Methanococcus voltae: one gene and its partner. Each later gene encodes a partner of the first gene's protein in a complex. Links are inferred from orthologs where the notes say so. Each region holds a gene or a part of one and is shown in the gene's direction. Other genes may lie near its edges. The genes, in order: J3E06_RS02315 and J3E06_RS04190.

What was found.
Region 2: the proteins of J3E06_RS02315 (region 1) and J3E06_RS04190 are in contact, whole or in part, in a crystal structure (PDB 3CW2), measured with the Saccharolobus solfataricus proteins. The link is inferred for Methanococcus voltae from one-to-one orthologs. Residues at the interface, in WP_009989173.1 of Saccharolobus solfataricus: Val185, Arg186, Thr187, Asn188, Glu189, Pro190, Leu191, Gly192, Val193, Glu194, Ile196, Lys197, Ile200, Ser201, Leu204, Ile217, Lys218, Ile219, Tyr220, Thr221, Ile222, Gly223, Ala224, Pro225, Tyr227; in WP_009988771.1 of Saccharolobus solfataricus: Asp222, Lys225, Pro226, Gly227, Thr228, Gln229, Phe230, Asn231, Leu233, Lys234, Gly235, Leu259, Phe273, Thr274, Lys275, Tyr300, Leu301, Asp302, Pro303, Ser304, Leu305, Lys307.

The regions. Positions count from the first base shown.
Region 1 is NZ_JANUCR010000001.1:476,784-492,734, forward strand. Bases 13,195-15,951 are described here. They hold J3E06_RS02315 (translation initiation factor IF-2 subunit alpha), read left to right. Parts: upstream 13,195-14,055; coding sequence 14,056-14,847; downstream 14,848-15,951. Other genes in these bases: J3E06_RS02305 (50S ribosomal protein L44e), read left to right, coding at 13,195-13,408; J3E06_RS02310 (30S ribosomal protein S27e), read left to right, coding at 13,477-13,662; J3E06_RS02320 (RNA-protein complex protein Nop10), read left to right, coding at 14,976-15,131; arfB (2-amino-5-formylamino-6-ribosylaminopyrimidin-4(3H)-one 5'-monophosphate deformylase), read left to right, coding at 15,347-15,951. Outside these bases: tungstate ABC transporter substrate-binding protein WtpA, read left to right, coding at 1-280; J3E06_RS02260 (NAD(P)-binding protein), read right to left, coding at 486-1,718; J3E06_RS02265 (hypothetical protein), read right to left, coding at 1,939-3,753; J3E06_RS02270 (hypothetical protein), read left to right, coding at 4,042-6,759; J3E06_RS02275 (helix-turn-helix domain-containing protein), read left to right, coding at 7,364-7,681; J3E06_RS02280 (class I SAM-dependent methyltransferase), read left to right, coding at 7,686-8,756; J3E06_RS02285 (hypothetical protein), read right to left, coding at 8,784-9,827; J3E06_RS02290 (selenium metabolism-associated LysR family transcriptional regulator), read left to right, coding at 10,209-11,099; J3E06_RS02295 (DNA polymerase sliding clamp), read left to right, coding at 11,463-12,272; J3E06_RS02300 (hypothetical protein), read left to right, coding at 12,376-13,149; more of J3E06_RS02305, read left to right, coding at 13,127-13,194. UniProt on the Methanocaldococcus jannaschii protein: eIF-2 functions in the early steps of protein synthesis by forming a ternary complex with GTP and initiator tRNA.
Region 2 is NZ_JANUCR010000002.1:322,227-338,241, forward strand. The notes cover bases 13,032-15,852. They hold J3E06_RS04190 (translation initiation factor IF-2 subunit gamma), read left to right. Parts: upstream 13,032-13,737; coding sequence 13,738-14,967; downstream 14,968-15,852. Other genes in these bases: truD (tRNA pseudouridine(13) synthase TruD), read right to left, coding at 13,032-13,256; J3E06_RS04195 (NOL1/NOP2/sun family putative RNA methylase), read right to left, coding at 15,087-15,852. In the rest of the region: J3E06_RS04105 (undecaprenyl-diphosphate phosphatase), read right to left, coding at 1-682; hisD (histidinol dehydrogenase), read right to left, coding at 853-2,127; KEOPS complex subunit Cgi121, read right to left, coding at 2,328-2,846; J3E06_RS04120 (4Fe-4S binding protein), read left to right, coding at 3,097-3,321; J3E06_RS04125 (IMP cyclohydrolase), read left to right, coding at 3,472-4,101; J3E06_RS04130 (MarR family winged helix-turn-helix transcriptional regulator), read right to left, coding at 4,202-4,657; preflagellin peptidase FlaK, read left to right, coding at 5,284-5,982; J3E06_RS04140 (Rpp14/Pop5 family protein), read left to right, coding at 6,049-6,459; 5'/3'-nucleotidase SurE, read right to left, coding at 6,511-7,320; J3E06_RS04150 (methanogenesis marker 17 protein), read left to right, coding at 7,777-8,337; J3E06_RS04155 (hypothetical protein), read left to right, coding at 8,448-8,849; J3E06_RS04160 (DUF2798 domain-containing protein), read right to left, coding at 8,905-9,153; J3E06_RS04175 (phosphoadenosine phosphosulfate reductase family protein), read left to right, coding at 9,753-10,856; nadC (carboxylating nicotinate-nucleotide diphosphorylase), read right to left, coding at 10,920-11,801; more of truD, read right to left, coding at 11,847-13,031; more of J3E06_RS04195, read right to left, coding at 15,853-16,015. UniProt on the Methanocaldococcus jannaschii protein: eIF-2 functions in the early steps of protein synthesis by forming a ternary complex with GTP and initiator tRNA.

The DNA.
Region 1 (15,951 bases):
TGCAGATATAAACTTAGGTGCTTACGACAAAGCTGAAAATTACGGTAGAGCAAGCTTATTAATCGAAAGCCAAAATAAAACAATTGCTGCTGCACCAATCGTATATGGTGTTACAGTACCTACAAATGCAGAAAATAAAGCTGCAGGTGTAGCATTTGTTAAGTTTATCCTTGAAAACCCACAAATATTCGAAAATGCAGGACAACCAGTTATTAAACCAGCTATTGGAAATGGAAATGTTCCAGCAGACTACGACGGTTTAGTAGAAATGACTGCATAATTAAAAATAATTAATTTCTTTTTTCTATTTTTTTATTTTTTAAATTAACAAGTATAAGTTTAAATTATAAGTTTATTTTCACATTGTTATCATATTATTTAATCTAAAAAAAATAAAAAATAAAATGAATATGAAATATAAAATAATAAAATTATTTAAAAATAAATAATAAAAAAAGAGATATAAAAAATACCGCATATTATTTTTAATTAATCCCTAACTTATTAAGATGGGCTAAAACTTCAAGTACACTCAAAGCGACACCTTCAACTTCAATACCACCTTTTCCTTTTACCCCGTCGCCAACTAAGTAAAATCTATCGTTAATTACAGGTTTTACATCGGTCCCGTTTGATGCGTGATTAACAGGACATTCATCACGGTAGGTTTGTATTGCAAGTATTTTATAACCTTCTTTTTTATGACCTACAAACTCATTTGCAAAGATATCATCAATATCTTCTAAAACCAAATCTATTTCATCATTTACGTTGTTTTTTATCTGAGTAGCGTGTGCCATTATCAAATTATGCCCTTCTTTAGCTAAAGACTTATCTACGTTAGAAGGTTGATTAAAACCATTTAAACGCTCTGATTCTGTAGTAAATACTACACTATTGTGATTTATTAGCTTATTTTTAGACCCTATACTGATTTTAATACCTTTTGAAGGTATTGGCATATTTTCATTGTCAATAAATTTTAAATTACTAATTTTTTGAGTAATTAATGGGGATGCATTACTTATAAGTATATCAAATTCGTTATCATCATTTATTGAACATTTTTCTCCAGGATTTTCTGGAACATATATTTTATCAACATTGTAATTTGTATAGATTTTTCCGCCGTTTTTTAAGATTACAGTTTCTAAAGCATCAATTATACCTTTACAGCCACCCATTGGTATACCCGGCCCACCAAATTTATGATAATGTTTACTAATGGCAATTACTTCATCTATGGGGGTATCATAAGAAGATAAACTTAAAGCCCATCCTGTGAATGAATTTCCCACTTTTTCAGCTATGGGTATGCCTTCCAAGAAAGTTCCAAATGACATATTTTTATCAATAGTCCCAAGTTTTAAGTCAGTCAACATTTTTAAAGCTTTTAATTTATCTTTAAAACTTACAAGCTTTTTCAACTCTTCAAATCCATAGTTAGTATTATTAATCCTAAAAAGTCCGTCAGGATTTGAATTAATTATCTTTGCACCACAGTTTGATTGTTCGACCAACTGTCCAAAAAAACCATTTGCACCGTGTGGTACCATATGTAAAGCACCAGTTGTTAATTGATAACCTTTATAATTTAAATTTGTAAACCTTCCGCCAATGTAGGGGAGTTTTTCATAAATAGTTATTTGATGATTTTTTGATAATATTGCTGCACTAAATAATCCACCCAATCCAGCACCGATAATTCCTATTTTCATAATTACACCCATAAATTTAAAATTTAATTTTAAAAATTTGATTAACTAAATTAAACACTTTTTGTTATTATTTATTGTATATCTATAATTTATAAATAACTTATACATTTTAAAAATAAAATTGAAAAATAGGGGAATAATATAAAATCTAAAAAAAAGAAATAACCGAAATAAAAGAAATAAAAGAAATTTATGCAGTATTTGTATTTTTATTTATATATTACATATTCTCATTTGCAAACTTTAAATAATATTTACCATTTTCTAATTTTGGAGCAGATACAGATTTAGTTTCATTGTCATAACATGTAATCTGAGGTTTTCTGTTTGAATTTGTAGTTAATACAATATATCCATCCGTTAATCCCATATTTGTCGTATAATAATTCTTAGTCCAATAGGAATATTCTTCAAAAGAACAAATCCATACTCTATTAGATTTTGTCAAATTTTTCAATACATTTTTATCGAAATAAACTGAATCACTTACATAAACTCCAAATTCTTCATCTTCTGGTTCTTTATAATAACTTTGAACATATGAAATTAAATTTTTAGTTTCCAAGAAATTTGGAACTTGTAATATTGACACATTATTTTTAATATAGTAATTATTCTCACCAGGGACTACGATATATGTGATACCATTATCGGAGTTAACAACCGTAGACCTCCAAAATATATCGTCATTATATTTGTTATCAAATAACATATCTGTTAAATTTTCATCCGAGGAAGGTAATATGATAGCATTTACTCCATTCGTAGTTAAATAACCATAATTCTTACAGTACCAGTAGTTAAATACGTCATATATGTTATTTAATTCATTTTCTTGCCTTAAAGAAACTTGTTCATCGCCTAATGTCCAGGTTTGTCTTGATATATCGGAATAACTAACATCTTCAAGAATTTCGTCATCATAATATCTGAAATAACCAGTTTCAGAAGCTCTTGAATTCATCCAATAATCCCCATTTGATAAATATTGGTAATCATAATTTGTAGGGTAATAACCGCCCATTGGGTCATTTCTAATTGAATCAGGGCTTTTATCTAAATATATCATAGGATAAAAACTAAAAGCCAATAAATCATGCTTTTTAAGATAGTTATTATCATACCCATTTCCACCCCCATAACGAGAATATATATTATCGTTTCGGGTTTCTTGTCTTAAAAATTCTTCAATTATATAAAACTCGTGATATTTAGAAATAGGTTCTTTTGTATTGATATCTAAGACATTTAAGTTTTCAGCACCTGTAGATATATAAGTATAATTTGACTTAATCTCATTAGAATATTCATCAATTATTTTCAATTTTTTTAATATTAAATCGGAATCAATCACATCTACAATCATATTGTATCCGGAAATCTGAATAACCCCATCACCGGTGTTATCTGGCATAACATTTTGTACAGCAACACCCCAAATTAAACTTTCATTGTATCCGTTTGGAACTTTGTTTAAATATGCAAATTTCAAACCATATGAAGATACATAAGTTCCTAAGAAATCCATAAATTTCTTACTTTCAAAATCTGGTTCTTTTGGCAAAAATATTTTTTTAGGTGCTACTTCCACATAATCTTCATAATATATCTTCTGCCTATCAAATACTTTTAAAACATAATATTCTTCGTTATCTAATTTAAATAATGCATTAGGATTATCCATCGACCCACCAACATAGTTGGCATACTCAATACTTGTATAAATCCCAAGTTTTTTCAGAAATTCTTCTCCCTCATTATTTACTCTAAAATTTTCATCCAAATAAAATACAATCAAATCGTCAGAATTTAAATATTTTTCCAATTCATACTCTGATTGAATATTTGAAAGTGCGATAAATTTAATAGGTTCTTCACTTACCCATTTGTAAGCTACTTCAGAACTTACAGAACCCATCAAACCAAAAAAAACTGTAAAAAGTATAAGCACAAAACTTACACTCCTAAGTTTACAGCTGTATCCACTACGCATTTTAAAAAGATTTTTTAAATTACGTTTGATTTCCGATGTCATTTGTTCACCCAATCTAAATAATATAATAATTATTACCTGTTATTAACAATAAATTTAATAATAATTTTTGTATAGTTTAACAATAATCCCTAAATAATATCAACAGCTTGAAAAATTACAAATTTGATTATATATAATATATTATATTGCTTTTTAAATTTTTATAGCTTTTCAATTTATAAATATTACGTTCAGTTTTAAAGGTTATATACATAAACACTTACACAAAAAAATATTAAATAATGGATTACAAATTTACAATATTTAAAAATTAAAAAATGGGATAGTATGAAGATAAAATTTAAAGCAGTTTTAACTCTTTTTTTATTGCTAATTTCAATTACCTCCGGATTTTGCGAAGATGAAGAAGGGGTAAAAATTAGTAAAATATGGAATCAAGGACAAAATCCTATGGAGGGAGGTCCTATGATTGATACAAGTTCCCCTATAATTTATTTAAGTTTGGTAAATTACGATGAATACCAACAAAACGTGAAAGTGATTGCAACTTGGGATGAAAATACTTGGGAATCACCCTACATACCAATACCTCCTAATAAACACGTTGAAAAAATTGTGGAAGTTCAACCTAAATTTACAGAAATAGGCGAAAATGACTTGGATATCGAATTAATTAATGATAATGGCGAAAATGTAGGTTCTGAATCTATAACCATAGATGTTAGAAGTCCCATTGACGTAAAATATATTAATTGTAGTGATAGTTATTCCAAAGAAGATAAAAAAAATGTAGAATATTGTGCAGGAAATTGGTTTACTACAACTTTAGAAAGCAATCCCTATGCACAGTCGGATTATGAAGTAATAACTTGGATAAGTGCAGTATCTACGGATTATGACGATGATTCAAGTGAAGCTGACGAAAATGACGAAAATGTATATTATAACGGAGTTAATGATAAAAAAACATTATATATTTCGTTGAACTCCGAAAAAGAAGTGAGTTTTAAAATTCCAAAAATAGAATGTGAAGATAATCAATTTAAAATACAAGTTCACACTCAAACGATGGGATTACATAGTTATACTACAAATGAACAGGAAACTGTTAAGAAAAAAGTAGATGAATATATCACTTATGACCTTGAAGAAACTGAAAAATTATTTTCATTCCCCGTCATATTGAATAATTTTGAAGTATTAACTACTATAAATGATAGTTATGATGATTTAATTAAAGATTATTATTCTAAATATCAAATACAAGACAAAGAAATTATGGATTATCTAAATAGTGGCATATATGGAAATTCCAATATGATGCCAAGAGCATATCTTAAAAATGAAAGATACCCTGTAGTTTTAAAATTAAATTATACCAATAATTATGATGAAGATTTATCATTAAATGTACAAATAAAAGATAATGATGGATATATTATATATGATAAATCATCTAAATTTGAAGAATCTGAAGATACTACGCAGTATGTGGTTGCAAACGTAATGCCTGATAAAACTACATTAAACATAATTACGGAATTAAAAACTTCGTCAGGTTATTTAATAAATAATCCAGAAGAAGATATTGATGGCGAATACATAGAAGTTCCGCCAGTTTCAATTAAAAATGTAGAATATCCTAATGATGATGATGTTCAAAGAATATCTGACCATTCAGGAAATATATTAGTAGGTAAAACTTATCCTTTAAAAATTACTCTTAAAAATATATATAATAAAACAATTAACGGTACTTTAGAGTTTTCTGATGAATTTGTAGATGGTGCTGTTAATTATAGTGAAAAAGAAATTAAATTTAGATTATCTGCTCATGAAACAAAAACTTATACCATAAATATTAGTTTTGACAGGGAAATAAATGGAGATATAGACGTAAAAGCCATAATTCCAAATAAAATAACAGAAGAAGACCACGGATTAAAATTACATTTCAATGTATTCAATATCTTCAAAGTGGGTGAAGTAAAATATAACAATACAGTATTACCAAGAGCTACAGTTGTGGGCGATACAGGCGGATTATTTGTACCTCAACCGGTTGCAGGATTTGAAAATGAAGCATATATAACTATAAGAAATAAATTATCTGTTCCAGTAGATTGCACCATGCAAATTGAAACGTATGATTTAAAAGGGAACTTAAGAGCAGAAAGTAATCTTATAAATACCCAGTTAGCTCCTGGTTATTCAACATTAGATTATGAAACTTTCAATTTCCAAATAAAATATGACGAAGGATTTAATGGATATACATTACTAAGAATAAAACCATTTAATGAATTTAAAGATTTTGAATATTGCTATTTCATAGGTTCTACGTCAACCATTGACCCCCAAATGAACGCCAAAATAGGCAGATTCTCAAATATAGACATTTTAAGTAAAATTAAAAGTAATACTATAGAGTCAACCACCGTTTTAGCACCTATAAATATATATGACTTTGAAACTCAGGAAAATGGACTATCTTTAAAATTATCTTCGGGATTAGTAAGTGTATATCCAGTCGACCTTAACTTAGAATACTGGATAACTATATACAAAGACGATGAAGAAATTTATGAAAGTACGCCTAAAAATATATATCTTCATTCTATGGAAGTAAAACCTATCACATTGAACTTCAATGATAAATTAAACGATGGAAAAGTATATACTGTAGAAATAAATACTAAAATTCCAGATTTTGTTAGTGAAAATGGAGTTTTAAAACCAATCGTCTTAAAAAAATCTATCAAAGTAAAATATGAAAATGGAGTTAATTCCATAATTGAAGATGATGAGCTAGACACTGAGGAAACTGGGGATAATAAACCCACTGAAAACGAAAATAATAGAAATAATGAGGATGGAAATAGTCAGACATCTACAGAAAATCAGTACGATAATGAAGATAGTAATAATACGACTAATGACGAACAAAATGAAGACAATAACTCTGACGATTTAGTCTCAAATATATTCAATTCAATAACTGGTGCAATAAAATCAATACCATTTATTGGCGGATTTATAAATTAAATAATACTTATAATAATTTATTTTTTAAAAATTTTTTAGAGTTTTTTGATGTTTTTTGTAATATAAATTTTGATTTTTGTAATATTAAATAATACAATATATTAAATATGAACAAAATATAAGCACATTATATCATATTTTATGCTTATTTATCAGGTTATGAAAGATAATTATAAAATATAACGACTAAATATTATTAAAATATCAAATAAGGTATTTAAAGACTACTATTTAAAAAATAGACTTTTTTAAATAATTTTGTATTAATACTATATAAATCATTGGTGTCCAACATTTATACTATATAACAGTTTCGATATATACCCCAAATATTGTCCATTAATAAATCTAATATTTAGTTCTTTTAAATAGGTTATATTTATATATCATAAACAATACAACTATAATATAGTTTATTTAGTAATACGACCCTTTGTAAATATTTAGAATAAATATTGTTTCAATATTAAATAATAAAACTTATTTCTTATCGATAATGTTGTTAAGATTTTGTAGTAATTTAGTAATAGTTTATAAGTTAAATAAGTCCCTTTAAAAGGGTTTTAGACAATCCTCCGAGGTGTCATAAGTGGGTTCTCATGACATGATGTTTATAAATCCTACAATTATTAGGTCTTTAAACAAAAGTAAACTTCGAAAACGAATAGTGTACTTCCTATACGATGTCCACCCCCACGGAACTTACTTATCTGAATTATCTCGAAGAGTTAAATCAGATCCAAGTAATGTTTTAGGGTGTTTAAAAGGCATGGGCAATCGGTATAATGGCAGTTCTTCGCTTATTGAATTAGGTTTAGTATCTTGCGATGGAAGAGAAGGTATGAAAATATACCAAATGACGGAATATGGAAAGACTGTTGTAGAATATTTAAAAGATTATGATTCTTCTGATAAATGGTGAAATCATGGATAGATTTGATTATACAAGTGATTTAGAAGATGGTAAGATGAATACAGAAGTTGGGTACTATAACGATATTTCAATAATAGAGGAAGAAGAATATATGAAAAAATTTAGATGTATGGATTATGCCGTAGAATATCTAAATAATGAATTATTAGGCACATTTTTTAGACAAGGTCTAAAATTTGGAATATATAAAATAATTGATTTACATATGCCTACAAAAGAAAATTTGCTTTCTATGGTGGAATATCCAAATAAAGATTTTATATTGAAGTATGTAAATACCGCAATTAGCTTGGGGCTTATCCGAGAAAATTACGATGACAATACCCTTGAATTAAATAATGAATTTAAGTATTCGTCTATTCATCCAAAATATCAAGATTTAATGGATGATTACATTGCACAATATGATTTCAGAACGAGTCTATTCCAATATGCTTTAATAGGCTACAATCATCCAGAAATATTATTAAACTTTAAAAAAGATGCAGATATATGGGATATGCTTTTAAATACTGAATTTATGGACATTACCCGAAGTGCAGCTTCTGAAGTTTTAGAAATTAAAAAAGGAGATTATATTTTAGACGTAGGTTGTGGTTCTCGTTCACCATTATACTTTAGCTCCAAAATAGCGCCAAATGGTCAATATACAGGAGTGGACATATCTAAAAAGCTAATAACAATGGCAGAAAATAGATTGGAAAGAAATGGTATCGAATGTGCAAAATTGAAAACCTTAGATTTTGGCGAAACCATACCTAAAACTAAGTATGATAGCGTAATATGTACTCATACTCTTAGTTATGCGAAGTCTCCGAGATTATTCTTAAGAAAAATGATGGATTCATTGAAAAAGAATGGAAAATTAATAATTATTGAAGAATTTTTCAAAGATTCTGCTAATGTAAACGTAGAATTATTTGAATTCTATCAAAGTTTAAATAAATATTTCATAGGATATCTTTCAAGGTCTGAAGTAATAGACACACTTGAATTATTGGGCTATGGATTTAAATATAAATTCTTAGGAAATTGTGGACTATTAATTGAAAAAATTAATTAAATTATTTTTTATTTTTATTATTCTTATTTAGTGTATTTGTTTTGATATCTCGTTTATAACATTTGATATTTCATCTAAAATTTCTATATTAATATAGTTTAAATCTAATTTTTTTATTTCTAAAACTACTCCGTCTTTTAATATTCGATTTTGATTTGGACATTTTGTAATTATAGATTTACCATTTGACAATTTAATATGTTCATTTATTTGTTTTGAAAATTTATTCGGATTTTTAGATGATATAAATAAAGAAATACCCTCTTCATTTAAAAATTCTGAATCTTTTATCTTTTCTTTTAAATAATTACCATATTCAACGTATTTTTCATATGTTTTTTTTGCATTTAACGCCTCATACATTATCGAACCATAAATATTTGGAATTTTGTAGGTTTTCTGCACTTTTTTAATATTATCTTTTATTTTCTTTGAATTATCTGAACTATTTATTAAATTCATAAATTCATCTGAAAGGCCTAAAAAACCACCATATTCGCAATTTATAATCTTAGGGGAGCCTGTAGAACATACTATTATATCCCCATATCCACAATCGCCACCTACTTTTCCAGAAATATCTTCAAATAATAAAATATTGTAATTATTGCACATATTACGTATTTCTTTTATATTTTGACTTTGCAAATACCCTGCAGAAGAAGTAATAAACAAAACATTTAAAATATTTTTTGGAGTCGATTCATTGCTCTTTTCATAGTTCAAATTTTCGAAAAATGTTTTTAAATATTTGGGATTTATTACGCCGTCTTCGGTTTTTAAAATATTTATGTCAAAATCTAAAAGTTCTGCATAAGTTTCAAATCCTTTCCAAGCCCCCATATCAGGTATTATTGCATTTACACAAGTTTCCACACCCAAATCATTAGCATAGAATTTTAGAATATTGCAAGCCATATATATTGAAGCGTCTCCCGAAGGCAAATAATGGATATTATAATTATTTTTAAGAATTGAATTAATTATTAACGAAGTTTCTTGTTCACTTCCTTCTTTCGCTAATAATGCCTCATTACAGGGTTTTCTATAGGGTAATACTATCATTATCATCTCCCCCTCCAATTTAAAAATTTAATAAATGTTAAATCATTTTAAAAATTATTATACTATTCATTAATAAATACAATATTATCCATTATGGTATTAAATTATTTATTTAGTATATTCCATATTTAGATTAATTATATATATTAGTTTTTTTAATATGTATTATTAGTTTAATATAACTATACTATCAAATTGATTGATACATAAAATATTATAAATTAATACATATTTAAGATTATATCAAAATTGTTAAAATTATTAAGATTATTAAGATTATTAAGCTTATTAAGAGTATATTAGCAATAAAATGAAAATATACCAACATAAAATAATATAATAAGTTATTTCAGTAATTAAAAGTAAAAAGAATAATGTAGTGATATTATGGACCCAAAAATAAGTTATTTTCAAACTTTTTTATATGCTGCAAAAACTAAAAGCTTTTCGAAAGCTGCTAAAAGATTGGGTGTAACCCAAGGTACTGTTAGCAATCACATCTCCGTACTTGAGAAGTTTTTTGATGCACAATTATTCTTAAGAACTCCCGAAGGCGTTGATTTAACCGTTGAAGGTACTATCTTATTAGAAAATGCGGAAAAAGTATTGGAATATATTAACAATTCAAAGCAACAAATGAAAATGTTGCATGAAAATCCTGAAGGTATTATTAGAATTGCTGCGAGTACGACACCTGGTGAGTACTTAATACCAAGTATTATTAAAGAATATAAAAAAGAATACAAAGATGTCAACTTTGAAATTCAAATTACCGATTCAGAAAAATGTTTCAAATTGCTTGAAGAAAGAAATGTGGATATTGTTGCAGTCGGTAATCTATACGACAAAAATTATGATAATATTGTAATCGGCAAAGATAGGTTAGTTTTAGTAGTTCCAAATGACCATTCATTAGCTAAAAAACCAATTGCAAAATTATCTGACGTATTAAAGGAAGACTATGTCGATAGAGAAGTTGGTTCTGGAACTCGTGAGATACTAATAGATGCTTTAAATAAAAAGGGATACTCAATGATGGATTTACACACCGTTATGAGTTTAGGAAGTACTTCTTCAATAATTACCGCTGTTTCAGAAGGTTATGGAGTAAGTATCATCTCAGAAATCCCTGCAAAAAAATCAGCAGATGCTGGATTTTTGAAAATAGTTCCAATAGAAGACTTGGACCTTACAAGATACTTATACTTGGTTAGAGGCAAAAGACCTAAAAATCCAAGTGCAATAAAATCTTTCTGGGATTTTGTAAAAGGAGACTAATTTAATAACTATAATTTAAATTTATGCTATTTATTTTATTTTTTTGAATAATTTAAAAATTTTCATTTTCATTAGGATATTTATTATATATTAAAATTATATCTATAACTCATATTATTATTTAAAAAAAAAATTAATATAAAATCAAAAACAAATCATTATCTACATATAGTTATTTACATATAGTTATTAAAATATAATAAAAAATGTTTAAATTTGATTATATAATTATATAATTTATAGCCATATGGATTATAATTACATTAAGTATCTATTGTATTGTTAATATATTGTTAATAAATTTACAATCGAATTTTTAAATACTAAACAAAACGTATTATTTAAAAAAATAGTGGTGAGCAAATGTTTAAAGCAGTTTGTGATGCAAAAGACTTCAAAAAGATAATTAATGCTACAAGTAATTTAGTAGATGAAATATGTTTCGAAGTAGACGAAGAAGGAATTAGGGCAAGTGCTATGGACCCTTCGCACGTGGCTTTAGTTAGCTTAAACATTCCTAAAACTGTGTTTTCAGAATATATGAGTGGAATACATGATTTAGGTATTGATTTGGAAGCCCTAAAAAAGATAATGGCAAGGTCTAAAAGCAATGATAAAATAATTATAGAGTTTGATGAAGAAAAAAATAAGTTGCTTACTACATTTAAAAATAACGTTACAAGAAACTTCTCAATGGCCTTATACGACATATCATCAAATAATTTAAAAGTTCCAGATATAGAATATCCTAATAAAGTATCTATAAAAGCAGGTGCATTTGTAGAAGCTTTAAAGGACTCAGAATTAGTTAACGACCACATTATTTTAAGTGTTAATTCAAGTGATAATCAGTTTGTTATATCTTCAAAAGGAGACTTAAACTACAGTGAAACCATATTTTCACTTTCAAAATCAGAAACCGAAGTTGTAAATACTGAAGAGTCTGAAAACAATGGAAATGAAGAAGTAATAAACAATGTTATGGTTGATTACAAAGTATTGGAAAACTCAAAAAGTACATTTAATCTTGCATATTTAAAAGATATTACAAAATCTACAGCTTCAGATGATGTTTTAGACATATACCTTGGCGAAGATATGCCAGTTAAAGTAGAATACAATATTGGTGGCGCAAAATTAGTATTTTTACTTGCTCCAAGAATTGAATCTTAATTAATCGATTAAATTAAATCAAAAAAATCAAAATATACAATTTTTTAATTTTTTTATGTTAACAGTGTTTAAAGAATAATATAAAATAAAAATAAGTGAAAATATGTACAATAAAGCTAAAAATGCTTTTTTTGATGAAATAGCCTCTCCAAAATTGCTTAAAATATCAGATACGATGTATTCAGATGTTAAAAAGTATGTTGAGAGCATTTCTAAAAAAGACAATGTCAATGAATTTGATATAAAAAAAATCAATCGTTTAAAATATTACTCATCTTCATTATTAAAAATAAGATTATACAAAATTATTATTTTAAATGAAAATCCCGAATTATTGATTGAAGATGAAAAGGAAATTTATAAGATTATCAATAATCTTATAGATAATACTTTATTTAGTGATAACCCAAATTTTTTGAACAATTTTGAAACTATAATCGATAATTCAGTGCAAAAATTTGATATTATTGGTACAAAAAGTACAAAAACTGAACAAGAAAAAAGTATACCTCAGTCTAATCCTATATCAAATGGCTCTACAGAATTATCCGATGATTTAAAAGAAAATTTTGGAAAATCAAGTGAAAATTTTGGAAAAAATGAACTTAAAAATGATTATTCTTTAAATTTAAACCCTGATTTTCAAGATAATGTTAATAAAAATATGAATGATGAAATACCAAAAGTTATAAATACTGAAAGAGATATTCATATTGTAAGAGTCAATCATAAATTTCCATATTTTACTGATGGAAATTGTGTTTATGGTTTAAATAAAAATGATATAATTTCTTTAGATGGGAGATTTTCAAAAATTTTAGAGAAACACAATATAGTGGAACAGGTGAATATTTATGAAAATGAAAAAGAAAATTAAAAGATATTGCCCATACTGTAAAAAACATACCGTTCATACAGTTGAAAGAGCTAAAAAGAGAAAAGCAAGTGAATTGAGAAGAGGTCAGAGGTTATTCAGAAGAGTAACTGCAGGTTACGGGGGTTACCCAAGACCATTACCTGGTGGAGCAAAACCAATTAAAAAATTGGATTTAAGATACAAATGTGCAGAATGTGGAAAAATGCACACAAGAAGCAACGGTGGATTCAGAGCAAGAATGTTTGAATTAGTTGAATAAGTAAAATTCAACATATTTTTACATTTAATTTTTTAAATTTTATATATTATGAAATAAAGGTGAGAAACATGGAATTGATACCAAGACCAAAAAGCAGATTTTTAAAAGTACAATGTACAGACTGCAACAACCAACAAGTTTTATTTGGATGTCCTTCAACAGTTGTTAAATGTACTGCATGCGGTAAAACAATTGCAGAACCTAAAGCTTCAAAAGGTTCAATAAAAGCTAAAATACTCGAAGTATTACAATAAATTATACAATTGTATAATATTGTAATCATAAGACTCTTCTTTTTTATCATTAAAATTTGACATTGTTTTATATTATTTTATCAATTGTGTAAAATTATTGTATAACTTTATATATTATACATTAATATTATATAATATAGTATAACTTTAATTTTGTAATTTATAACCTTGCTAAATTTATATTATTATTTTTATTATTTCGAAAAATATATAATATGAAATGTAGATTAGGAAAATAAAACTTATTAACCTAAATTAAAAAGAATGTTAAAATAAACTAAAATAAACTAAAATAAAAGTAAAAATAAAAACGTAATTAAAAAAGTAAAAAAGAATATTTCATCTAATTAAGGCTAATTAACTTTTTTACTATAAAATTTAAGGTGTAATATCATGAAATCTAATTTTCCCGAAGAAGGCGATATCGTAATAGGAAATGTAAGTGATGTTAAGTCATTTGGTGCATTTGTTGAGTTATTAGAATACCCTAAAAAAGAAGGTATGGTCCACATTTCTGAAGTTTCATCAGGTTGGATTAAAAACATAAGAGACCACATCAAAAAAGGTCAGAGAGTTGTTGCAAAAGTTGTAAGGGTAAACCCTAACAAAAATCAGATTGATTTATCATTAAAAAGAGTTACCGACCAACAAAAAAGGGCAAAAGTTCAAGAATGGAAAAGATTCCAAAGAGCTGAAAAATTATTACAATTTGCATCCGAAAAAATGGGTAAATCAATGGATGAAGCTTGGAAAGAAGTTGGGCATACAATTGTAGAAGAATTTGGAGAATTATATGTCGCTTTTGAATCCTTAGTTATAGAAGGAGAAGAAGCTTTTGAAGATTTAGACGTACCTGCTAAATGGACCAAAGAATTAGAGAAAATTGCAAAAGAAAACATCGAACTTTCAAATGTTAAAGTAGATGGCATTTTAACACTTTCGACCACTGAACCAGACGGAATAAAAGTAATTAAAAAAGTAATTAAAAAAGCAATCAAAGCTAACCCGTACGAAGATGTTCAAGTTGAAGTATCATATGTTGGAGCTCCAAAATATAGGATTGAAGTAATTGCACCAGATTACAAAAGCGGTGAAGAAGTCTTAAGAAGTGTGGCTAATGAAGCTATAACTGACATTGGCACATATTTAAACGGAACAGGCGACTTCGTAAGACTTGAAGAATAATAATAAAAATAATAATAAAAAATAAAAATAATAATAAAAAATAAAAATAATAATAAAAAATAAAAATAATAATAGTAATAACAATAGTAATAAATTAACATAATATCCATACTCACAAAGGTGAGATAATGCAATTAAAAAAATGCACGTCATGTGGTGAATATACAATGAAAAACGTTTGTAAATGTGGGGGTAACGCTATAACGGTTAAACCTCCAAGATATTCACCCTTGGATAAATATGGGGCTTATAGAAGAGCTTTAAAGTTTAATGAAAGAAAATAACTAAAAAATAACATAAATTATTAGTATATTATATTATATTATATTATATATTATTATACTATATTGTAAATTATAATGTATAATATATTAGATACATTTTTTTAAATACAAAACTCTATTTTTTTTAAATCTTATATAAGATGGATTACAAAAATTAATATAAAACTATTATCGTATATATTACTCTATTAAATTACAAATTTTATTGTGATAATATGGATAACTTTGAGTTAAGACTAAATTCAGGAAAATTAATCGATAATGACAGTAAAGTTCATGAAATAGGCGTTATTGCAATGGGTTCTTATTTGGAAAATCATGGTTCTGCATTGCCTATAGATACAGACATAAAAATAGCTTCATATGTAGCTTTAAATGTAGCTTTAACGACAGGAGCTAAATTCTTAGGTACTGTTTGTACTGCCACAGAATATGACTATATTAAACATGGCATCCACAATTCTTTAGAGGATATTTTAGAAGAATTGGAAGAAATAATTATTAAATATTCAAAGATAGGAGTAAACAAATTTTTAATAATTAATTGTCATGGCGGTAATTCAGACGTTTCTAAAAAAATAGAACAGTTGCAAGAAAAAATTAGAAATAATTTTAAAGAATATGGAACTACTGAAAAAGAATTAGAATACATTAAAAAAATAAAATATAACTTTAAAGAGTATGGAAATACTGAAAAAATTAATATTAAAATAAAATCCTTTGGATATATCCACGCATATAGTGAAGAGTTATCTATCGGTAAATGTATTGGAATTTATGATGAAACAAAATTTAATAAACATACACCTGAGAATTATGG
Region 2 (16,015 bases), on another replicon or contig:
ATTTTTTAACAATTGACAATGCGATTAATCCTGAAATAGTGGCAAATACTAAACCAAGTACTGAATCGAAAGTCAAAGCTACATCTTTTAATTCAAGAATACCTGCACCTGCAGTAATAGGTAAACTCATTATAAATGAATATTTAAAAGCATCTTCTTTTTTCATACCTCTATAGACTGAAGTAAACAGTGTGGAGCCACTACGTGATATACCAGGCAATATTGCAAATGCCTGAGTAAGTCCAACCAGTAAAGCATCTTTATGACTTATATCATACATGGATTTAGTCCCAGAGGTCATTTTATCCGATAATATCATCATAATACCCGTAATGGCTAATAAAACACCTATAACTTTTAAAGACCCATAAAGTGAGGTGAAATAACTTTTAAGTAATAGCCCTACGATAACCGCCGGTATGGTGGATATTATTAATTTAAAACTTAAATCTCTGGAAGATTTATCTTTTTGGACTAATCCTTTGGTAATTTTTACTATATCGTCTTTAACAAACATAAAAACTGCTAAAAATGTTGCAAAGTGCAATGCTGCAAAATAACTTATTTGTGGTTCAATTGACAACAGTTTTGATATAATTGCCAAATGTCCAGAACTTGAAACTGGTAAAAATTCCGTAAACCCTTGGACTATTCCGAGTATGATTTGTTCAAATCCCAACATATTTTCACTTTTAATTTATTTTAATTTAATTTTTAATTTTCGTGGTTCGTGTAAATTTTTAATTAATATATTTTAAAAAAATAGTGATAAAATTGATATATATCATTATTTTATTATTATTTTATTATTATTTTATTATTTTATTATTTTATTATTATTTTATTATTTTATTATTTTAACCTACCTTTAACAGCTTCCGAATGATTATATAAACCCTCTGCTTCCGCAATTGTGGTAATAACATTTGAAATACTTCTTAAACCTTCCTGGGTCAATTCTTGAACTGTAGGTTTTTTAATAAAGGTTTCTACGCTAAGACCTGAGTACATTTTAGCACAGCCCGAAGTTGGCAAAACGTGATTTGTACCACTTGCGTAATCTCCCACAGGTACAGGAGCATAATGACCCAAAAAGATACTTCCAGCATTATTAATGTATTTTAGGACTTCTCTCGGGTTTTTAGTCATTATTTCAAGGTGTTCAGGAGCATATTCGTTTGATAAAGCTATACATTCCTCTAAACTACCATAAACTATTGCAGAATTTTCTAAAGCCTTTATTATTATCTCTTTTCTCTTTGCGTGCTGTGCAGTTTCAATTATCCTGTTTTTAATTTCAACAGCTTTATCTTCGGTGGTTGTAGTAATCACACACGAAGCGTTAGGGTCGTGTTCAGCCTGTGCTAAAAAGTCAAGAGCCACATAATTCGCATTTGTTTCTTCATCGCAAATTATTAAGACTTCTGAAGGTCCAGCGGGGAAATCAATAGCTACTTCTCCGTAAACTAATTTTTTAGCCGTGGTTACAAATATATTGCCAGGACCTACAATAATATCAACTTTAGGGATACTTTCAGTACCGTAAGCTAAACCTGCGATTGCCTGAGCACCACCTAATTTAAAGATGCTATCTACTTTACAAATATCTGAAGCTACTAAAGTTGCGTAATTCCCTTCCGTTCCATTTGGTGGAGAAGCTACTACAACCTCTTTTACCCCTGCAACTTTTGCCGGTACTGTGGTCATTAATACAGATGATGGATAGAATGCTTTTCCCCCGGGAACATAGCAACCAGCCTTTTCAATAGGTCTTATGATTTGCCCAGTGCTAATTCCGTCTTTTTCCAAAGCCCATTCTTTTAAATTTTCACGCTGAGCTTTGTGGAAATCGTATATATTTTCATAAGCCTGTTCTAAGCTATATACAACTTTTGAATCCACATTGTCGTAAGCAATATCAATTTCTTGCTTGCTAACTTTAAAATCTTCAATATCTACGCCATCAAACTTTTTAGTGTACTCTTTTAAGGCAGAATCTTTATTTTCTCTAACGTTTTTAAGAATATCGCTCACTATAGGTATGATATTGTCCATGTTTGTTTTATTACGATTCATTATTATTTGAATTTCTTCATCGTTTAATTCATCGATTTTTTTGAAAATAATCATGATATACCTCAATTACTTTCTTATTTTCCAAGATTAAATAAAAATTATCTAAAATACATAAAATTTATGTTAATTTATATATTATCTAAAATGTACGGTTATATATAAATATGCACCCTATTTTTAAAATAACTGAAAAATAAATTAAAGATTTTATAAATGATAATATTTTAACTAATTAAATATTTCAAATCTTTTTAAACCTTACATTCAATAATTGCTATTTCTTCAAGTACTCTTTTAACTAATTCTTTAGATGAATTAACATTTTTTAACCCATATAATTCAACAATCTTTTTAAATTTCTCATTATTAACATCATTTGGAACATCTAAAAATTCTACGCTGTTTTTTTGAACAATTCCGCCGATTTTATCAATAATTATGTTTGCTGTTTCTTCATCATTACATATTAAACATACATCGCCAGATTTTGCACCCAATAGTTTAATTGCCGTAGCTATTTGACGAGTAGCTGAAGCTCTTACAAGAATTTCAACCCAAAAATTATTGGAAATGTTTTTTTTAGTCATCGCTTGTAATATGGCGTGTTTTATATGTTCTATAGTAGCAATATAGTCCGCATTTATCATTTGAAATTCGAATTTTTTATTTAATTGAAATATTTCATTATTAACAACTGCATTTTTAATTCCAAGTATAATATATTTTTTATCGTTAATTTCAAAGGTGTTCTCTTTTATTATTTTGTTCATAATATCCCATTTGTATTTGAATAAATAATATGTTTATACTATTCTTTGATATACTCAATATTTTATATCCTATAAATAATAATTATAAATAATATTTAATAAAATAACACATATTATATTTGATGTAATACTTAAATTAATACTTAAATTAATACTTAAGATATTTATTAAAATAATAAGATAATAATATAACAAAATATTATGCCAAAATAATATAATGAATAAGACTTCCATATGGGTCGGGGAAATTATGTCAATAATAAATGATAATGTTAATAACGATAACAACGGCAAAAATTCATTTTCCATAGAAATTGATAACAATTGCGTTGGTTGTGGGGCTTGTGTTCCATTTTGCGAGCAAGAAGCAATAACTGCATTAGGTAATGCTACGATTGATACTGAAAAATGTATCGAGTGCCATGTCTGTGTAGATTACTGTACCATTGGTGCAATAAAGGTAATAACAAAATAATAACAAAATATCAAAATATCAAAATATCAAAATAATAATAATAATAATAAATTAATAAGCTAATATTTACACTAATTGCATTTAGTAATCCAAATTACTAAGTATATTTATAATTTATAAAGAAATTAATTATTTAATCGGTGATTTACAATGTATCTTGGAAGATTTTTAATATTGGGCAAAACAGAGGAAGGAAATCCTTTTGTGACTTACAGGGTATCAAGTAGAAGTTTCCCTAATAGGATATCTAAAGAAATGGATGAAAATACTATCGCAATAGTACCAAAAGACTTAGAAGAAATGTTTAAAAATACATATATTACTTATAATTGTGTTAAAATTGTAAAAGATGAAAATAATTCCGAAAATGACGTAATTGTGGCTACAAACGGCTCACAAACAGATATTATTGCAGATAAAATAAGGTTGGGTTTACCCTTAAGAGATGCACTCTCATTAACTATGATTGCAATGGATTATGAAAAAGACGATTACAATACTCCAAGGATATCTGTAGCTTTTAGCAAAAACGAAGCTTACATGTCATACGTATCAAAAGACGACATCAGAGTTAAAAAAGTTGATTTAGAAGTTGGTGAAGCATACTACTTAAGTGTTTACGAAGGATGCAAAATAACAAGTCATCAAACAATAGCTGTTGACGTGAAAACTGCGGAAGAGATTTCTAAAAACATAATGGAGCACGAATACTTTGAAAATCCAGTAACTTGTGCAACAGTAATGCTTACAAATAACGGTATTGAAAAATCATTGATATAAATTATTTAATTATAATTTATTAATGAATATTTTAAAATAAATATATTTTAATTTTTTTAAAGACTAATAAAATAATAATAAAAAAATAATAAAATAAAATTTATTCTTTATTATTTTGGTTTAACAATCTTTTGTGGACATTATCGTATAATTTTTCAAGTGTCTTTTTAACTTCTTCTTTCTCTTCTTCGTTAAAACCATCTAATATTTCATTGTTTAAGTTAATCGCTTTTTCCCAGCAACATTCTTTAAATTCTGCACTTTTTTCGGTTAAATATATTCTGTTTATCCTTGCATCTTCTTTATCCACTACTCTTTTAAGAAAACCTTTTTTCTCAAGACAATCGATTAATCCGGAGATTGAAGATGGTTTTATGCCCAAGTATTCATGTATTTCAGACTGTGTCAATCCATCTTTCACCCATAAGCAAGATAACACTCTAAACTGTGAGGAGGTGATTTCGCAGTCTTTTAATAAATTGTTATTTAATATATTCAATTCTAAATGTATCAAATATATGTAGTGAGATATTAAATCTTTAGGAGTATATTCCAAATTATCACCCGTTATGATGTTGGTTATATGGCGAGATTGATATACTTAGTAAATTGTTATGGATTATAAATGTACTATTAGTATATTTTTAGTATATTTTTGGCGTGTATCATATTTTGATTATTGTTGATTTAGTATTATTATTTGCCCATATATTTAATATATTTAGTTCGTTTCTTAATAATTCCCATATAAATTAATTATCTTTATTTATATATTTGAATATATGTTTAAGGTAATTAATATACTATATCAAATATACAAAATATGTTAGAAATTAGCGTATTGAACATATTTAATAATTTAATTTTGTCGCCATTATATATCATTAGTTGATATTCTTTAAAATTTTTAAATATTTTTAAAATTTTGGTAATAATGTGCAATAATAAATACATTCGAATGTAAAATAATTATCTTAATATATATTACTTTCGCTAATAATCTTAAAAAGTTGCTATATTTAAAAATTTGTAGTACATATGTAATAAATGGTAGTGTTAATATGAACTTATATGAAACTAAGGGGTATAAAAACCTAAAAAACCATATAATTTAAAATAAAATAATACTAAGAATAATAATAAGAATAATAATAAAATAAAAATTTAAAACGTGATAACTTGATGGCATATACAATAGGACTTTTGGGATTGATACTAGCTTCTATACAGGATATCAAATCTCGGGAGATAGAAAATTATATTTGGATAGGAATGGCAGTCATAGGATTGCTTTTATCACTATATTTATCATTTACTGCAGGTAGCTTTACACCAGTGATTTCTTCAGTAGCTGGATTCATAATATGTTTTATAATCGGTTATTTAATGTTTGTATTGGGTATCGGTGGCGCAGATGGTAAAATACTAATGGGTATGGGTGCATTAATCCCTGCTTACGCATTTCCGATATATTCCTCACTTCAACCCCTATATTCAATGGAATATATCCCTTGGTTCCCTTTGTTAGTTTTATTTAACGGAGTTATTTTAATGATTGTATTACCAATTTATTTGTTCTTTAAAAACCTTTCAAACGGAGTAAAGCCTAAGAAATTGAAAGAATACGTTTTAATGTTAATTGGAGAATATATAACTGTTGCAGAAGCTAAAAAAGGAAATAAGGTAGTTTTAGGAAAAGGAAAAGATGTTAAATTAATACCTTCCGTAAATGATATTGGAAACTATGATTTGTCGAAATATAAAGATACTCAATATGTATGGGCAACTCCAGAATTACCGCTACTTGTACCAATTGCGATATCATATGTTATTACTCCATTTTTAGGGGATAAAATAATTAGTATTATATTGCCATTGTAAATTTAGTATATTCAATTAACTTAAATTAAATTAAATTAAATTAAATTTAAAAATAAAGGTTAAAATATGTTAAAAACATTACCACCAACATTACGGGAAAAAAAGCGATATTTGGCGTTTGAAATACTCCATAAAGAAGAACTTTCAAATGATGATATTATCGGCATAATTAGAACTTCTATAATTGATTACTGCGGACTTAAAGAATGTGCTACGGCTAATCCTTGGTTAATTGATTATAGCAATGGTATGGGTATTTTAAGGGTCGAAAGGACACAAGTAGATAACGTAAAAGCTTCTTTAATACTATTAAGCCATTATAAAAAAAATCCAATAAATATAAGAATTATGGGTGTTTCAAATTCGATAAAGAATATCCGAAAAAAATTCTTAAAAGTTCCGCACGAGCCTTATTATAAAATAATTCAAAGGAAAAAAAGAGAATATCAAAATAAATTGAAAAATAAAAATATATAATAAAAATATAAAATAAAAATATATAATAATAAGAAATAAAGAAATAATGAATTAAATTAATTTATCGTTATATTCTTTTTTAAACCTTTCCAAGTCTTTTAATGTAGTATCTAATGTAAGGGGCGTAATTGAAACTTTATTTTTTAATCGTACAGTATGTACATCAGTACCTTCTTCTTCATCAAAAACGGGGCTTCCATCAAGCCAATAGTAGTCCCTACCTCGAGGGTCTTTTCTCTGGTCAATGTGGGTCGTGTACATCTTTCGAGCAAGTGTGGTAATCTCCCAAGGTGTTTTTTCATCCCCTTCGTGTGGAACGTTTACATTTAAAACATCGCAACCGCTTTCAAATATGTTATAATCAATAGATTTTTTAAGCACATTGCATAATATTTTGGCGGAATTTCTAAATTCAACCGGTGCGTGACCTTCATTAAATTTAATATCGTCTGTTTTGACTTGTAATGAACAAGCAATTGATTTTGCACCGTGGTGAGCACCTTCAAAAGCAGCCCCAAGAGTTCCGGACGTGGTGATTTCAGTACCTAAGTTTTCACCGATATTTATGCCAGATACCACGTAATCAGGTATTTTGTCAAGTATTTTAAATATTCCAAGAACAACACAGTCCGTAGGCGTTCCAGAAACGGCAAAACCTTCAGTACAGTCAGGAAGTCTAACTTTTGTTATTCTAAGTGGTTCAAATAAGCTTATAGCCCTACCGATACCACTTTGCTGATTTGAGGGGGCTACAACAGTTATATTTGCGTCGAAATTATCTTCAAGTGTATTTTTTAACTCCAACAATCCGTTTGATTGAATACCATCGTCATTAACTAATAATATATCAAGTTTGTCCATTTTACCACCAATATTTAATTTATTTTTTATTCATTATTAATTATTTTTAAATTAAATAATATTTTGTATTCAAATATTATAAATATATTATAAATGTTTAAGTTTTATATAAAATGACAGGTATTTTAAATATAAAATAATTAAAAATAATTAAAAATACGTATAAAATATTATTAAATGCTCGATGATGATTGTCATCTCTACTGAAATCAAATATTACTGTCATATACTATCGGATTATGGCAATTTAGTAATTTTGTGTATGATGAACTCACAGATACTGAGAGCACCTTTTTTTAAACTTTTAACTCAAATTTAAATTTATTTAAATTTATTTGAGGTTATTTATAATCATATTTCAAATTTTATTCATAAATTATTTTAAATAGAATATTCCATATAATATATTAGTAAAATACGTAAAAATTATTGTAATAAACTTATTAAGGGATATTTATGTCAAAGATAACCGTAGAATGTACTGACCCGGATGGAAAGGAAATATATGATAGAATAATACAAACAAACCTTGAAGACTTGGTTTTAGGTAAATCCGTACTACAAGTTGTTATGATTTGTAATTTAGATGAGCCTTATTTTACAATAGGGGCATTGCCCAAGTCTACCTCGAGAGCAGTTAGTTTAAGAGATATTGCAGAAATCAGTGAAGAATCAAAGCAAGATGGGAAGGTAATTAAAAAGTTAAACATCATAGATGAAACATATGCTCCAAAACTCTTGGAAAAAATAAATGTGATCGACCAGCCTTCAAGATTAGAAATAATAACAGATTCGGATATCGAGTTAAACACAAAAATATACGACGCAAAAGATGAATTTATCGATAAAGTATTAGATTTTATGAATAGGGTATTTCCTGAAGGTATGCGAGTTAGACAAACTTTACACGGTAAATCAATTGTTATGGTAGCTTCAGAGAAACCAATAGCTCCAGAATGGTTGAAGGAAGCAAAAGATTTAAAAGAAAAATTAGAAAATTCACTCGTAAGATATTAATTATTAAGAAATTATAAAATAAGAAATTATAAAATAAGAATATTAATAATGGGGATAAAAAGAATACATACTAAAACTAAAAAAACTTAAAAAGGAATTAAAGGGAAATTATGAAAAATACCATCTCAAGAAGCTTTGAATTAAAAGATTATGTCATAAAAGGCACCAAATTTGGCGATTATTGGCTAAAATTAGAAGACCACAAAAAGTTAAAAACTGAAATATCCTATATTCCAGAAAATTCAGAATTTTTTACAAAAGAACAAGCTAAAAATGTTGTAAATGCACTTTTTGACATTTTAAAAGGTTTTAAAAAGCAATTACCTGAAAATATTGAGGTAGATGTGTTATTTAAGAGTTTTGATATATGTAAAACAATTCATTTATCAAATAATGATAACAATATTTCTGAAAAAGAAGAAATCTTTAATAAAATTGAATCAAATGATAAAAAAGATGCTATTGATGAAATACTTGTAAATGTGTATTTTATTGTAAAATATGATTTATAAATATACTTTAATTTTATTTTTAACGTTATATTTAACTGTAATGGTATATTAATTTTTAATTTTTTAAAATTTTTGAAGTTATTTTTTTGGCAATTGGATTTGCAATAAATGAATAAGGAACTGCTACAGCAACCGCTATTAAAAATTTAGATGGCCAAGCATACAATAATGTTTTATTAAATCCTAAAACAGACGCAGTCATCGCAAGGGACATTCCAAAGGCCATTAACGTTGCCATAATTACTCCAAAAATGATATTTTGTTGTTTAAAGTTTGTTTTTATTTTTATTTTTTCTGTAGTCATTATTCACCATTTTGGTATATTGGATATTATATTGATACGTTGGCTATTAAATAATATTAAGATATCTAATATTTAAAATTAATAATTAAAAACAATGTTTAAAAATTAGTTATTGTTAATAATCAAGTAAATTAAAAATGGACTGAGCGGGATTCGAACCCGCGGCATCCGCATAGCCAATGCGGCACTCTCCCAGGCTGAGCTATCAGCCCACTTAAAAAAGTATCGTAACATATCATCGATATATTAACATATTCAATTAATCCCTATATTCATATTAATGAATATAACGTCTTATAAAAAAACGCAGAGGAAGGGATTTGAACCCTTGCGGGGCAAAGCCCCATCGGATTTCAAGTCCGACGCCTTTGACCAAGCTCAACCACCTCTGCACATAAAAGAACCCAAAAGAGCAATATCTATCTCTCTATTGTATCTCTCGCAATATACCATTAAGTATTCTACTATATAAAGCTTTCGGAATAATTTTAAATTATAAAGAATATTTTAATCTTAAAAATAATCTATTAATATAATGAAATTCTATGATTATTGAACGAATAACTTATAAATTCAAGATTAATGTAATATGTGATTATATGGAAAATACCGAAAATATAAAAAATATAAAAAATATAAAAAATATAAAAAATGCTGAAAAACCCCCTAAAAATTTAGAGTTTACACAATGGACAATCGAAAAACGAAATTTACACGATTTAAATGAATTAAAAGAAAATATCGTATATAACTTAAAAGAAAATAACTTATGCAATAAAAAAGCCCTATTAATGTTAAGTGGCGGTAAAGACAGTGCAACAGCTCTCGCTTTATGCAAAGAACTAAATATCAATGTCGTTTTATGTATTCATTACGTACATAACTGGAGCTGGGATATTTCCAAAAATGAAGCTGATAACTTAGCTAAAAAGTACGATGTACCTATTATATTCCCCGATATAACGGAAAAACTTTCTAAAAAGATTAAAGGTGCAAAAGGGAAGAGTATTTGTAGAATCTGTAAGGATATTATGAAACTTAGGGCTGTGGAATATGCAAAAGAAAATGGTTTTGATATTATAATAACTGGAGATACTGCTTTAGAAAAAATTTCAGGGCCAATTTTAGATGATTTGAGGGAAAAAAACCCAAAACTTGAAGATAAAGATTTTTATCATAAAATGGAACTTTCGAAAATTCCTCGACGTTATGATACTTATTTTTTGAGACCTCTTTTAAGATTAAGTCAAAATGACGTTATGGCGATTCACGAGCACTATGGTATAAATGTACAACGTGTACACGAAGTAGGCGATAAAATAGGGCATTGGAGGGAAGGTTGCTGTTTAAAATATTGCGACCCTGAAGAAAGGATATCAACGGATTTATTTGACGAAGTTTTTGAATTAAATAAATATCTTACAGAAATTGCAAGGGAAAATAATATCCGAGCTTCAATATTGTTGCCCTCAAAGGACATATTAGTACTTCCGAAGACAAAAGAAAATGTAAAGATAGTTTTAAATGCAGTAAATAATTTTTATTCGTCAAAATCAACAATGAGCAATGATACAAAGAATAATACTAATAATATTGGTATTGAAAACTATAATAACGAAAATAATAATAATAATAATAATAATAATAAAAATGAAACATTAACCTTGGATAATTTTAATTATTCAAGATGGCAAGGTTGGTAATTACAAAATAGAATAAAAATAGAATAATGAATTAAAATATAGATAAAATAAAGAATACTAATTTTAAATTTTTTCTAAATCCAAACCTAAATCAACCGCTTTTGCAGAGTGGATTAAGCAACCCATCGAAATAACATCAATAGGGTGCTTTGCATAGTTTAACACGTTTTTTTCAGTAATTCCACCGCTTAACTCGATAATGGGTTTAAAACCATTTAAATGGTAATTATTAATTATATCTAATGCTTCCTCAATAGCTGAGTCGTTGTAATTATCGAGCATAATTATATCAGGATTATGGTTTATTACTTCTCGAAGCTGAGTATTATTATCGACTTCTACTTCAATTTTTTTACTAAAACTAACTTTTTTAACCCTTTTCATACATTCGGCGATACCTAACGCTTCAATATGATTATCTTTAATCATAATCATATCATCAAGCCTATATCTATGAGTATCCCCACCGCCTACTTTAACAGCGTATTTTTCAACCATCGATAAAAGTGGCAAAGTTTTTCGAGTACAAGCGATTCTAACGTTTGGATTGACTTTTTCAACCATTGAAACGATTTCGTAAGTTTTTGTTGCAATTGCAGACAAGTGCATCATAAAATTTAAAATTGTTCTTTCATATGTGATTATTTTTTGAGCATTACCGCTGATTTCCAATATTTTAATTCTTTTTTTGGAATTTTCGGAGTATTTAACATCTTTAAAATCTATATAATCCCCTTCATCATACAATTTTTTACAAGATATGCCGTTTTTTTCTAAAAATTCGACTACAAAATCCATACCACAAATTTTAGTATTTTCTTTAGCAACAACGAATGCCTTACAGTTTAAATCTTTTGGTATCAACGTTTCAACTGTTAAATCTCCAAAACCAACGTCATATGTCAGTGATTTTTCCAATATATCTATAGCGTGTTTTGTTATCATAATATCACATCATATTATTCATATTGTATATATCATATGAACTATTTAAGATAATTTACCAGTAAATTCCCTTGTTACAATTGTAGCATAGTTTCCTTTTTCTAATTCAAAAGATAACTTTAATATGGCTTTTTCTTTTGAATTTAAATTTTCAGAATTATTGTTATTATTCAATTTTTCATAAATTTTCTCAATTTTGAAGTTATAAACGGGAGTAATCATTTTACGTCTAAGACCTGAAAAATTACCGTAATCTTCTATTCTAAACTTCTTAAAGTCTATACTGTATTTTTCAAACACTTCTTTTTCAATTTCGCCAGCTATACCTTTAGAATATTCCGTTTTATAACCGCAAAGTGGTGCAGTAGGTACGCCATCTTCTAAAATATCGCCTTCAAGTGCACCATATCCGTATTCATATCTTTTATTTAATATTTCGTTGAACAGGTATGATTGATAGGAATTCACAAATAAACTTCTGAGTTGTGGAGCAAATGCGTAAAAAGCCTTTTTGTAGTCTTTGTATTTTAAATACTGTTGTATTAGTCTTTTTTCATATTCGCTTTCTCGAGGAAACAATTTTAAAGCTAATTTAAAGTCTCCATCTTCTACGGCTTCTCTTGCTTCTTTTTTAAGCCCTTTTTCGTTTATTGGCGTACCGCAATAAATATAAAAAGCAGTTTCGAAGTCTCTTTCATAGATATGTTTACCTACAAGGTGAGTAATCGGTCTTTGAAGCCCAAAACGTTGGACGCCAAAGTAGTTAATCACATAATCTAAACTTAAATTTTTAGCATCGTAGGATTCCCCCTCTTCTTCAACGTCCCTAATTTTAATAGAAAACCTATTGCCCCATAAATTACCCATTCTCAATTTTTTGTTTGATTTACAAACATCTCGTATTATAAATTGACCGCCTCTTTTTTCCACGAGACCATTTTTACCAACAGCTTCTAAAACTTCCGGTTTAATGCCAAAACATCCCATTCTTTGAGTTGTTAACGCATATTTATCTTTTGTGCCTGCAAAACCGAAGTTTTTTCTTTTGGTTTTAGTTAGTCTTGCTAAGTCTTTTATTACGTCAATAGTGTTGTAATTAACCTTTTCAACCGTAAAGTGTAAAAAAGACCCATTCCAGCGTTCTACATCTTTAAATTCTTCGGGAATCTCTTCATCGACAATCTGATTTTTTAAGCTTTCATTGGCTCCTAAAACCATTCTATTTTCTAAAATTTCCTCTACGATGAAATCTTCAGGATTTTCTTTTACAATTCCGTCATTCCGTTTAAAATTTGTAATATAATGCTCAATATTTAGTTTTAAATCATTTAAATCATTTTTAACCTTTATATTTCTAAATTTTCGTCGGAAATTATTTCTAAATTTTGAAATATTTTTATTACTTTCTTTTTTTCTTTCATTTACGACATATTCAAATTTTTTATAAGTTTCCATGTGTTTACAATCTCCATTTATTACCAATCAATCTTAAATTAGTAATTTTCATCAGCGTATTTTAATTTTACAAACCTATATAAACTATAAATAACTATCTTCTTTTAATCTAAATATTATTATTTATGTGTACACCGATAATTTTTAGTACGCTATTTAGTATATTGTTTAGTATATTAGTACTTGTACATAAATTTATAATTATGTTATAAAACTTATAAATATTTTATTTTATTTTCAAATGTACGTCAGATTCCTATAAAGATGTATTATCGTACAATTTGTAAAGTATATAGTATAAATTGTAAAGTATGCGGTATTTAAGAATTAAAATAATTAAAAATAATTAAAAATAATTAAAAATAAAAAAAGAGAAATAATAATAAATTGAAAAATAACTTAAAAAATTAAGTCATTTAAGCAATATTCAAGATTAAAATTTAAAAATAAATTATAAAAAAAATCACTCAGGAGGGAAACAGTGACAGGAACGAAACAATCCGAAGTAAATATTGGTATGGTTGGACACGTAGACCATGGTAAAACAAGTTTAACAAGAAAATTAACCGGTGTTTGGACAGATACTCACAGTGAGGAATTAAAAAGAGGTATTTCCATTAGATTGGGTTATGCAGACTGTGAAATTAAAAAATGTCCAAAATGTGAAGGTGCTGAGGCTTATACTGTAGGTACTAAATGTGAATGCGGAGAAAAACCAGAAGTTTTAAGGAAAATCTCTTTCGTAGATGCGCCAGGACACGAAACACTTATGGCAACTATGTTATCAGGAGCTTCCTTAATGGATGGGGCTATTTTAGTTATCGCAGCAAGTGAAACATGCCCACAACCTCAAACAAAAGAGCACTTAATGGCTTTAGATGCTTTAGGCGTTAAAAACATATTAATTGTTCAAAATAAAATCGATTTAGTTTCACGTGAAAAAGCAGTCGAAAACTACGATGAAATAAAAGAATTTGTAAAAGGAACTGTTGCGGAAGACGCACCAATAATTCCGGTATCAGCACACCACGGTGCTAATTTGGACATATTATTAAGTGCAATTCAAGAATATATACCTACACCAAAAAGAGACGACACTTTAGACGTTAGAATGCACGTTGCAAGAAGTTTCGACGTTAATAAACCAGGTTCACCTATTAAAAACTTAAAAGGTGGAGTTATCGGTGGAAGTATTATTCAAGGTATCTTAGAAACAGGTGCAGACATCGAAATAAGACCTGGTATCAAAGTTGTTGAAGGAAACAAAACATCTTGGAAACCAATAATAACAAAAATAACATCACTCGGTGCAGGCTCTAAAAAGGTAAAAGAAGCACAACCAGGTGGTTTAATTGGTGTTGGTACTGAATTAGACCCTTCATTAACAAAATCAGATGCTTTAAACGGAAGTATTGCGGGAAAACCAGGAACTTTGCCTCCTACATTAGAACAAATTACTATAAAACCTCAATTACTCGAGAGAGTTGTAGGTTCACAGGATGAATTAACCATCGAACCATTAAAAACAAACGAAGTTTTAATGTTAAACGTAGGTACTTCAACAACCGTGGGTATAACCGCATCAGCAAGACCTGAAGAAGTAGATATTAAATTAAAATTGCCAATTTGCGCTGATAAAAGTGATAGGGTAGCAATTAGCAGAAAAATAGGTTCAAGATGGAGATTAATAGGATACGGTCTTATAATCTAATTATAAATTAATATAACATAATATAATCTAATTATAAATTAATATAATCTAATTATAAATTAATATAATCTAATATAACATAATTATATTATTTTAAAAATAAAAATAAAAAAACTATTTTATAATTTTTTAAGTTTAGCAATGTAAAATGGCTCATTAGGTGGTAATATCTTAAGTGTACCTTTTATTAACGCATCTTGGATGTTTAATCCTTTATAGTCGTTTTTGTCAAGTTTTATCAATTCTACGTCATTTCTAAGGTTTACAATATGGCTAATTACTTCTTCATCTTCTTCTATTTCTGGTGAGCAAGTACTGTAAACTAATTCTCCGCCAGACTTTAATAAATTAATGGCAGTATGTATGAGCTCTTTTTGACGATTAGAGCAAAATAAAATGTCGCTTCTATTTTTAATCCTGCTACTATCTTTATAAGCATTTCCAGTACACGGTGCATCTAACAATATTTTATCAAATAAGCCCAATTCTTCAGATTTTAAATTAACAGAGTCTGTATTTATTGTAACAACGTCTTTAATACCCATACGGTTAACGTTTGAGGTAAGACTTCTAATTCTGTTTTTATTTACTTCGACTGCAAAAATTACGCCTTCATTTTCCAGTAATTGAGCAATATGGGTAGTTTTACCGCCCGGTGCTGCACACATATCCAATATTCGCTCATTTTTTTGTGGATTTAAAGCAATTACGGGCACCATTGAGGAAATACTTTGCATAAAATAATACCCGTATAAATATTCGGGAGTTGCACCAACTGAAAAAGGACTGCTAACCACTTTAAAGGCATAATCTAAAAAGGTATCTTCAAGAACAACCTTTTTATTTTCAAGCCTTTTTTTAAGTTCTTCCGGTGCTATTTGCAATGTATTAACTCTTATATATTTATAGTTTTGAAATTCAGCGTTATTATTTTCATCGGAATTTTCTTCGCCATAAATACTTTTGTCATAACTTTCATCTGAATTTTTAGGCAAATCTAATTCAATTTTATTGTCTTTTCTAATTTTATCCTTCATTTCTCTCATTT